3 regions of the Aeromicrobium sp. REDSEA-S32_B7 genome follow, and region 3 is predicted to be linked to each of the others. Evidence: predicted binding sites of a transcription regulator. Region 3 holds the regulator's gene; each other region holds the start of a gene.
What was found. Region 3 encodes HrcA, which represses chaperone genes, less so after heat shock. Its sites were predicted from a motif close to TTGGCACTCGNNNNNNNCGAGTGCCAA; they were not measured.

Region 1 (3,273 bases), on a different contig from region 3:
CGTGTAGGCACGGTCGGCGAAGCCCTCGGCGACGACCTGCAGCCCGTCGGCGGCGGCCAGGCGGAGACTCGCGGCGCCCGGCAGGCCGAGCAACGGGAGGCCGTACGGCGCCACCGCCTCGACGACCGCCGCCGCCTGCTGCTCGTCGTGCACGACGGTGTTGTAGAGCGCGCCGTGCGGCTTGACGTAGGCCACGCGCGCGCCCACGGCGTCGGCGACCTCGGCGAGCAGGTCGAGCTGCTCGCGCAGGGTCGCGACGAGCTCGTCGTCGGTCGGCTCCTGCGGTCGTCGGCCGAACCCCTCGCGGTCGGGGTAGCCGACCTGTGCGCCCACGACGACCCCCCGCTCGACGGCACGCTCGCACGCGTCGAGCATGAGCTCCTCGCCCCCCGCGTAGGCCCCGCAGCAGACGTTCGCGCTCGTGACCACGTCGAGGAGGGCGAGGTCGTCCGGCGACTCGGCGACGTCGGCGTTCAGGTCGATGCGCACGCCCCCACCCTAGGCCCGCCCGCCCCACCCCCACGCCGTGAGCACGGTTGCGTGGGGCCCCACGCAAACGTGCGGATCAGGCGCATGTTTGCGGTGGGGCGAGCCGGTTTACGTGGGGCCCCACGCAAACGGTCCTGTGCTGCGGGGTCCGCGCGGGCCCTGCGCGACGACGGTCAGCGGGGGAGGGGGTCGACGAGGAGGGCGACGGCCTTGTCGTCCACGCGCGTCAGCACGACCGTGGCGCGCTGCGAGCCCTTCAGGCGCAGGCGGCGCACGAGCACCTCGGGCACGACGTCGACGCCGCGCTTCTTCACGGTCAGGGTGCCGACGTCGCGCGCGACCAAGGCGGCCTTCAGCTGCTTCTCGCGGAACGGCAGCTCCGCCACGACGCGGAACGATCGGGCCAGCGGGTGCCGCACCTCGACGTCGGTCGTCACCCACGCGATCCGCGGGTCGACCAGCTGCCCGTCGAGCTCCTCGGCCAGCGCCCCCACCAGGCCGGAGCGGATCACCGCGTCGTCGGGCTCGTGGAGCCAGCCGCCGAGCTCGCCGACGTCACCGGGCGCGCCGTCGCCGGTCAGCTCGTGCGGGCCGGGCAGTGCCGACGCCCGCCGCGGCGCGCGGTCGGTCAGGTCGAGCCCCGCACCCCACAGGCACGCCTCGACGAGGTCGCCCCCGTCGCTGACCCACTCCGCCTCCACGCCGTCGGGGACGAGCGCGTGCGGGATCCCCGGCAGCGTCTTCACCACGGCGCGCCCCGACAGGTGCTCCTCGACCACCGACCACGGCGGACTCATCGCCTCCGGGTCGAACACCCGCCCACGGTCGTCGCGACGGGCGGGGTCGAGGAACACCACCTCCGACGCGGTCGGCACGACGTCGGCCGCGTCGGCGCACACCACCTCACCCTCGAGCCCGAGCGCACGCAGGTTCGCCGAGGCGATCGCAGCACGCACCGGGTCGCGGTCGACACCGCGCACCCGCAGCCCGGCCCGCGCGAACGCGACGAGGTCGGACCCGATGCCGCAGCCGAGGTCGAGCACCGCGGACGCCCCCGACGCAGCCAGACGCTCGGCGCGCAGCGTCGCGACCGTGCCACGCGTCGCCTGCTGCAGCGCGTCGTGCGTGAAGAACATGGCGGCCGCGTCGTCGCCCAGCTTGGCCCGCGCCAGCCCCCGCAGGTGGTTCTGCGTCACCGCCGCCGCCACCAGCTCCACGTCGTGCACCTTGCGCAGCCGCGTGCCGAGCGCGAGATCGGACTCCCGGCCCGCGCCCTCGTGCACCTCCGCCACCAGCGCCCGACCCTCGTCGGTCTGCAGCCGCTCGAACGTCACCAGGTCCACGACGCCATCGTGGCAGGCGGGGCATCCCGCCGCCCACGGCCCGGCACCCCCGCCGGGCTCGACGACGCGTGTCCGCCGCCCGCGAACACCCCTTAGCACTCGAGAGGGGTGAGTGCTAGATTCTGAACTGGCACTCGAACCCTGAGACTGCCAACCCGTGCACGGCCCCCGCGACGGCGTGCACACCCATCACGTACATCCGTCACTCACCACATCGTTGAAGGGGAGGTCGACCAGTGTCGGTCACCATCAAGCCGCTCGAGGATCGTCTCGTCATCAAGGCCGTCGAGGCCGAGCAGACCACCGCCTCCGGGCTCGTCATCCCGGACACCGCCAAGGAGAAGCCCCAGGAGGGCGAGGTCGTCGCGGTCGGCCCCGGCCGCATCGACGACTCCGGCAACCGCGTCCCGCTCGACGTCAACGTCGGCGACAAGGTCATCTTCAGCAAGTACGGGGGAACCGAGGTCAAGTACTCGGGCGAGGAGTTCCTCATCCTCTCCGCCCGCGACGTCCTCGCCGTCGTCTCCTGACGCACCTGGGCTCCCGACCGGCGGCGTTGCTGCTCGCTCGACGACCAAGAACGGGTCGCCGTCGCTCACGCGCCTTGCCGGTCGGGCCCCATGCGCGTCAGGACCGTGCTGACGCGCCACCTCCGGCTCCCGCCGGACACCACCATTCAGTCGTTTCGTAGGAAGGCATCATCATGCCCAAGATCCTCGAGTTCGACGAGGACGCACGCCGCGCGCTCGAGCGCGGCGTCGACGCCCTCGCGAACACCGTCAAGGTCACCCTCGGCCCCAAGGGCCGCTACGTCGTGCTCGACAAGAAGTGGGGCGCCCCCACCATCACGAACGACGGCGTCACCGTCGCCCGTGAGGTCGAGCTCGACGACCCGTTCGAGAACCTCGGCGCCCAGCTCGCCAAGGAGGTCGCCACCAAGACGAACGACGTCGCCGGTGACGGCACCACCACGGCCACCGTGCTCGCCCAGGCGATGGTCCACGAGGGCCTGCGCGCCGTCGCCGCCGGCGCCAACCCGGTCGGCCTCAAGAAGGGCATCGAGGCCGCCGTCAAGGCCGTCTCCGAGCGCCTGCACGAGGTCGCCCGCGACGTCGACGACATCAAGGACATGACCGACGTCGCCACCGTCTCCTCGCGCGACGCGCACATCGGCGAGCTCATCGCCGAGGCGTTCGACAAGGTCGGCAAGGACGGCGTCATCACCGTCGAGGAGTCCAACTCCCTCGGCACGCAGCTCGACTTCACCGAGGGCATGCAGTTCGACAAGGGCTACCTGTCGCCCTACATGGTCACCGACACCGAGCGCATGGAGTCCGTCCTCGACGACCCCTACGTGCTCGTCAACCAGGGCAAGATCAGCTCGGTCGCCGAGCTGCTCCCGCTGCTGGAGAAGGTCATCGCGGCCAACAAGAGCCTGTTC
Region 2 (3,273 bases), on a different contig from region 3:
ACGCGCTCGAGCCAGACGTCGGGGACGGGTGCGCGAGCCACGTGCCCCACCCTGGCACGGGCCGCCGACATCCGGTCGCGGCACGAGACGCGAGAGGGCCCCGACCGGCGAACCGGTCGGGGCCCTCGTCGTCAGCGGCGAGGCGCAGGGCTCAGAAGCCCATGCCGCCCATGTCGCCCATGTCGGGGGCGCCACCACCGGCCGGAGCGGGCTCCGGCTTGTCGGCGACGACGGCCTCCGTCGTGAGGAACAGCGCCGCGATCGAGGCGGCGTTCTGCAGCGCGGAGCGCGTGACCTTAGCGGGGTCGATGATGCCCTCGCCGATGAGGTCGACGTACTCGCCCGTGGCGGCGTTGAGGCCGTGGCCCGGCTCGAAACCGGCGACCTTCTCCGCCACGACGCCGCCCTCGAGGCCGGCGTTGACGGCGATCTGCTTCAGCGGGGCCGACGCAGCGGTGCGCACGATGTTCGCACCGGTAGCCTCGTCACCCTCGAGCTGCAGCTTCTCGAACACGGCCGCGGTGGCCTGGACGAGCGCCACGCCACCACCGGCGACGATGCCCTCCTCGACGGCCGCCTTCGCGTTGCGCACGGCGTCCTCGATGCGGTGCTTGCGCTCCTTGAGCTCGACCTCGGTGGCCGCGCCGACCTTGATGACGGCCACGCCGCCGGCCAGCTTGGCGAGGCGCTCCTGCAGCTTCTCGCGGTCGTAGTCGGAGTCGCTGTTCTCGATCTCCGCACGGATCTGGTTGACCCGGCCGGCGATCTGGTCCTGCGAGCCGCCGCCCTCGACGATGGTCGTCTCGTCCTTGGTCGTGACGACCTTGCGCGCGGTGCCGAGCAGCGAGATGTCGGCGTTCTCGAGCTTGAGGCCGACCTCCTCGCTGATGACCTCGCCGCCGGTGAGGATGGCGATGTCGGCCAGCATGGCCTTGCGGCGGTCACCGAAGCCGGGGGCCTTGATGGCGACCGACTTGAAGGTGCCGCGCATCTTGTTGACGATCAGGGTGGCCAGCGCCTCGCCCTCGACGTCCTCGGCGATGATCGCGAGCGGCTTGCCCGACTGCATGACCTTCTCGAGCACCGGGACGAAGTCCTTGACCGAGCTGATCTTGCTGTTGACGATGAGGATGTAGGGGTCCTCGAGGACCGTCTCCATGCGCTCGGGGTCGGTGACGAAGTAGCCCGACAGGTGACCCTTGTCGAAGCGCATGCCCTCGGTGAGCTCGAGGTCGAGGCCGAACGTGTTCGACTCCTCGACCGTGATGACGCCCTCCTTGCCGACCTTGTCCATGGCCTCGGCGATGATCTCGCCGACCGTGGTGTCGGCGGCCGAGATGGACGCGGTGGAGGCGATCTGCTCCTTGGTCTCGACGTCCTTGGCCATGCCGAGCAGCTGGCTGCTGATGGCCTCGACGGCGGTCTCGATGCCCTTCTTCAGGCCCATCGGGTTGGCGCCGGCGGCCACGTTGCGCAGACCCTCGCGCACGAGCGCCTGGGCCAGGACGGTGGCCGTCGTGGTGCCGTCGCCGGCGACGTCGTCGGTCTTCTTGGCGACCTCCTTGACGAGCTCGGCGCCGATCTTCTCGTAGGGGTCCTCGAGCTCGATCTCCTTGGCGATGGACACACCGTCGTTGGTGATCGTGGGGGCGCCCCACTTCTTCTCCAGCACGACGTTGCGGCCCTTGGGGCCGAGCGTCACCTTGACGGCGTCGGCAAGCTGGTTCATGCCGCGCTCGAGGCCGCGGCGGGCCTCCTCGTTGAACGCAATGGACTTGGCCATGTGGAACTCTCCGGTTCGACGTGGTTCGGGTGTGACCGGTCGGTGCCCGCGACGGACGAGCCAGGACGCGCGACGATCCCTTCCCGCCGCCGTCCCGACCCTCACCGGGCCGGTCGGATGTCTAGCACTCTCACTATAGGAGTGCTAACCCAGGACTGGCAATCGGGTGGGGAGAGTGCCAGTTGCGGCGACGTCGCGACGCTAGTCGTCGTCGCCGATGACGAGGCGGGGGAGGCGGTCGCGCCAAGGGCGGCGGGGCGACGGCGACGCGTCGACGTCGAGCAGGGGCGGCGCGGCCGACGGGTCGGGGCGGGGGTCGGGGTCGGCCTCCTGCGCCGCGGCCCGGCGGTCCTGGCGGGCGATCCAGAGGACGGTCAGGACGATGCCCACCACGGGGACGAACGCCGGGATGGCGAGGACCGCCACGGGGTGCGCCGACAGCTCCCCGACCGCTGCGGCACCCGTTCCCATCGCACCAGTCTACGAGCGGCGGCCCGAGGACGGGCTCAGACCGAGAGCAGCAGGTAGATGCCCGTGAAGGTGTAGCCGACCATGAGCACGAGCATCGCGAGCTGGCCGGTGAGGCGGTGCGCGCGCGGCAGCACCTCGAGGGCCTTGTCGTGCGCCGCGACCACCGCCACCACGTGCCCGGCGACGACGAATCCGACCTTGTAGACCGCGAGGAGGTCGGGGTGCTCGGACAGGACGTACGACACCGTGAGCCCGTCGCCCGTGCCGAGCAGCTGCAGCAGGCCGATCACCACGCCCTGACCGCGCTCGACGAGGTAGGTCAGGTAGTGCGCGAAGACGTAGCCGACGACGATCGGCACCAGCGAGTGCGCCATCAGCCCCGGCAGCGCTCGGCGCTGGGCCGACGTCACCCCTCCCGTAGCCACCGAGGCGGCCACGAACGCCACCGCCACCACCACGCAGAACAGCAGCAGCACGAGCGACGTGGTGAGCGTGGAGTGCGCCGCCGACTGCCAGGCCTGCGACGCGGAGAAGCTGTCGAACGCCGTCGACCCGAGGAGCACCGACACCGCCGCGACGATCCCGGGCGCCACGGGCAGCAGCGGGAGCGAGCGCAGCGGGTTGTGCGGCGCGAAGCGCCGGTCGCGCACCAGCGGCGCGAGCCGCGCCACCACGGCGCTGTACACGTCGAACGGGTCGGCACGGTCGAACCAGCGCGGCCCGAACACGACGCCACCCGCCACCGTCACGACGACGTAGACCGCCACCCACGTGCGCACCGCGTCGACGGAGCCGGCGTCGGGAGAGGCGAGCTCGAGCCACACGAACGCGAACAGCCCGGCCGCCGCAGGCCAGTAGCCCCACGCCGGGCGGTAGACCACGAACCCGTCGGGACGACCCGTGAGCCGACCCACCAGCCACTGGACCGAGCGCCACGGCGACAGGTCCTTCCACACGTGCCCCGCCAGCAGCGCGAGCGGCACCAGCCCCACCCACACGAGGACGTAGAACGCCCCGAT
Region 3 (3,273 bases):
CCTCGTCGCGCAGGGCGGCCAGCTGCTTCAGCAGGTCGCGCTGCGCGTCGTCGAGCTCGTCCGGGGTCTGCACGACGATCTCGACGACGAGGTCGCCGCGACCCGGTCCCCGCAGGCGCGGCACGCCCTGGCCGCGCAGCGTGAGCGTCTCGCCCGACTGGATGCCGGCCGGCACCTCGAGCCCGACGACCTCCGGGCCGTCCTCGTCGGCCAGGTCGGCCTCGAGGGTCGGCAGGTCGACGTGCGTGCCGAGCGCAGCGGCCGTCATGGGCAGCGTCACCTGGCAGCGCAGCTGGTCGCCCTTGCGGGTGAAGACGGGGTGGCGAGCCACCTCGACCTCGATGTAGAGGTCGCCCGCCGGACCCCCGCCCGGGCCGACCTCCCCCTCGCCGGCGAGCTGGATGCGGGTGCCCTGGTCGACGCCGGCCGGGATCGAGACCGTGATCGAGCGGCGCGAGCGGACGCGGCCGTCGCCGTGGCACTCGTGGCAGGGGTCCTGGATGACGGTGCCGAACCCGTGGCAGGTCGGGCACGGGCGGGCCGTGCGGACGCTGCCGAGCGGCGTGCGCTGGACCTGCTGCACCTCGCCGTGGCCGTGGCACGTGCCGCAGGTGACCGTCGCCGAGTCGTCCTCGGCGCCGCTGCCCGAGCAGCGCTCGCAGACCACGGCGGTGTCGACCTTGATCTCGCGCGTGACGCCGAACGCAGCCTCGGCGAGGTCGACCTGCAGACGCAGCAGCGCGTCCTGCCCCCGCTGCACGCGCGAGCGCGGACCACGGCTGCTGCTGCCACCACCGCCGAAGAAGGCGTCCATGATGTCGTCGAAGCTGAACCCGGCGCCTCCGCCGAAGCCGCCCGCGCCGCCCCCGCCGCCGAGCGGGTTGCCGCCGCGGTCGTACACGGCACGCTTCTGGGGGTCCGACAGCACCTCGTACGCGGTGGTGACCTCCTTGAAGCGGTCGGCGGCGTCGGGGGCGTCGTTCACGTCGGGGTGCAGCTGGCGCGCCAGCTTGCGGTACGCCTTCTTCATCTCCTCGGGCGTCGCCGACCGGGAGACGCCGAGCAGCGCGTAGTAGTCCTGTGCCATACGTCCTTCGTCCTGTTCAGCCGTCCGCGAGCTGTCGCCCGACGTAGCGGGCGACCGCGCCGACGGCGGCCATGGTTCCGGGGTAGTCCATGCGGGTGGGTCCGAGCGTGCCGAGCATCGCCAGCGCCTGCTCGGAGGTGCCGTACGCCGACGAGACGACCGCCGTGCCGGGCAGTCCCTCGGTCCCGGTCTCCAGACCGATGCGCACGGTGGGGTCGGTGGTGGCCTCGCCGAGCAGCTTCAGCAGCACGACCTGCTCCTCCAGCGCCTCCAGCACGGGGCGGATGGAGGTGTCGAAGTCGCGACCGAAGCGCGCGAGGTTCGCGGTGCCGCCGACGGCGACGCGCTCGTCGCTGCGCTCGTCGGAGAACACGTGGGTGAGCGTCGTGACCACGGAGGTCACGAGGGGGCGGTCGGCGGGCGCGAACGTGCCGATCACGTCGGCGAGGCGCAGCGACGCCTCGGGCAGGCGCTGGCCCACCGCCGCCGTCATGATGCGCGAGCGGACGTCGGACAGCAGACCGTCGCCCGGCGTGGCCTCGAGCTCGACGATGCGCTGCTCGACGCGACCGCTGCTGGTGATGACGACCACGAGCACGCGGGCGCCCTCGAGCGCCACGACCTCGACGTGACGCACCGTGGAGCGGGTCAGCGACGGGTACTGCACGATCGCGACCTGGTTGGTGAGCTGGGCGAGCACCTTGACGCTGCGCTGCACGACGTCGTCGACGTCGACGGCGCCGCCCAGGAACGTCTCGATCGCGCGACGCTCGGGCGACGTGAGCGCCTTGACCTGCGAGAGCCGGTCGACGAACAGCCGGTACCCCTTGTCGGTGGGCACGCGACCCGCGCTCGTGTGGGGCTGGGCGATGAGGCCCTCCTCCTCCAGCACGGCCATGTCGTTGCGGATGGTGGCCGGCGAGACGCCGAGCTGGTGACGCTCGACGAGGGCGCGGGAGCCGACCGGCTCCTGGGTCTCGACGTAGTCCTCGACGATGGCGCGCAGGACCTCCAGGCGACGGTCCTCGGACGGGAGACGACGGTCCTCCGGCACGGCGCTCTCCTCCTCTGGGACGGTCTCGGCTGGACGGTGCGTGGCTCGGGTGCGACGACGCCGGACGGCCTCGGGCGCGCACGGCGCAGACGGGGTCCGTCGGCGCGGCGTGGCGCTTTGGCACTCACCAGGCGCAAGTGCCAGTCTAGCGCCGTGGGAGCAATCGGGAGCGAGGGTGAGGTCGTCTCGGTCGCGGGTCGCTCGCGCACCCTGACGTACCGGCCGCGCCGGGTGACGCTCTCCGACGGCACGTTCCTCCTGCACGAGTCGCGCGGCGGCACGCTGAGCTCGGTGTGGGCCGCCGACCTCGGCGACCTCTTCGTCGAGGTGGTGCACCTGGGGCACGGCCCCGTCGGCGGCGAGCTGGTGCTCGTCGTCCCCGACGGCGACACCGTGGCCCTCGGCGACCTCGTCCCGCCCCTCGACGTCGTGCCGAGCACCGCGCAGCCCAGCTGGGCGCAGGCCGTCGACCTCGCCGTCGGGCTGACCCGCTCGTCCACGCGGATCCTCACGAGCAGCGGCGAGATCGGCCGCGACGACCTCGAGGCGTTCCACCAGACCTTGCTGGGCGTGCTCCATGGCTGAGACCCGAGGGTGGGGTCGCTACGGCGACGACGTGCTCGCCGGCGACTGGAAGGCGCCCCCGCGCGGGCGCTCGACCGAGGTGCCCGCCGAGCTCGGGATGGTCGTCGAGGAGGTCACGACGGGCTGGTGCGGCGAGGTGGTGCGTGTCGAGCGCGACCTCGGCACCGTGGCCCTGGAGGACCGGCGCCTCAAGATCAAGGTCTTCCCCCTCGGACCGGGCTTCCTGCTCGAGGGCAGGCCGGTGGTGCTGGTCGCCCCGTCCGGCGCCGCCCCGCGGCAGCCCGCCCGCACGGCGTCGGGATCGCGTGCGGTGGCCGGGCAGCGGGCGCGCGTGGCCCTGCCGAGCCGGATCCTCGTGGAGGGCAAGCACGACGCCGAGCTGGTCGAGAAGGTCTGGGGCGACGACCTGCGTGTCGAGGGCGTCGCCGTGGAGATGCTGCACGGCGTCGACGACCTGGTGGGCGTGGTCGACGACTTCGACCCAGGCCCCGACCGCCGGCTCGGGATCCTGGTGGACCACCTCGTGCCCGGCTCGAAGGAGTCGCGC

Region 1: a site for HrcA is predicted at 1,925-1,951, ahead of groES (co-chaperone GroES). Genes of this name have one in related genera too.
Region 2: a site for HrcA is predicted at 1,905-1,931, ahead of groL (chaperonin GroEL). Genes of this name have one in related genera too.

The regions. Positions count from the first base shown of each region.
Region 1 covers NZ_LUNF01000017.1:1,436-4,708, forward strand. Annotated here, with positions in the region: gene A6Q79_RS00620 (5-oxoprolinase subunit PxpA) at 1-489, opposite strand, end outside; gene A6Q79_RS00625 (class I SAM-dependent methyltransferase) at 663-1,832, opposite strand; gene groES (co-chaperone GroES) at 2,069-2,362, shown strand; gene groL (chaperonin GroEL) at 2,533-3,273, shown strand, end outside.
Region 2 covers NZ_LUNF01000082.1:4,884-8,156, forward strand. Annotated here, with positions in the region: gene A6Q79_RS06235 (MmcQ/YjbR family DNA-binding protein) at 1-41, opposite strand, end outside; gene groL (chaperonin GroEL) at 152-1,783, opposite strand; gene A6Q79_RS06245 (hypothetical protein) at 1,985-2,254, opposite strand; gene A6Q79_RS06250 (hypothetical protein) at 2,290-3,273, opposite strand, start outside.
Region 3 covers NZ_LUNF01000105.1:1,036-4,308, forward strand. Annotated here, with positions in the region: gene dnaJ (molecular chaperone DnaJ) at 1-1,087, opposite strand, end outside; gene hrcA (heat-inducible transcriptional repressor HrcA) at 1,104-2,141, opposite strand; gene A6Q79_RS07620 (hypothetical protein) at 2,295-2,726, shown strand; gene A6Q79_RS07625 (DUF3097 domain-containing protein) at 2,719-3,273, shown strand, end outside.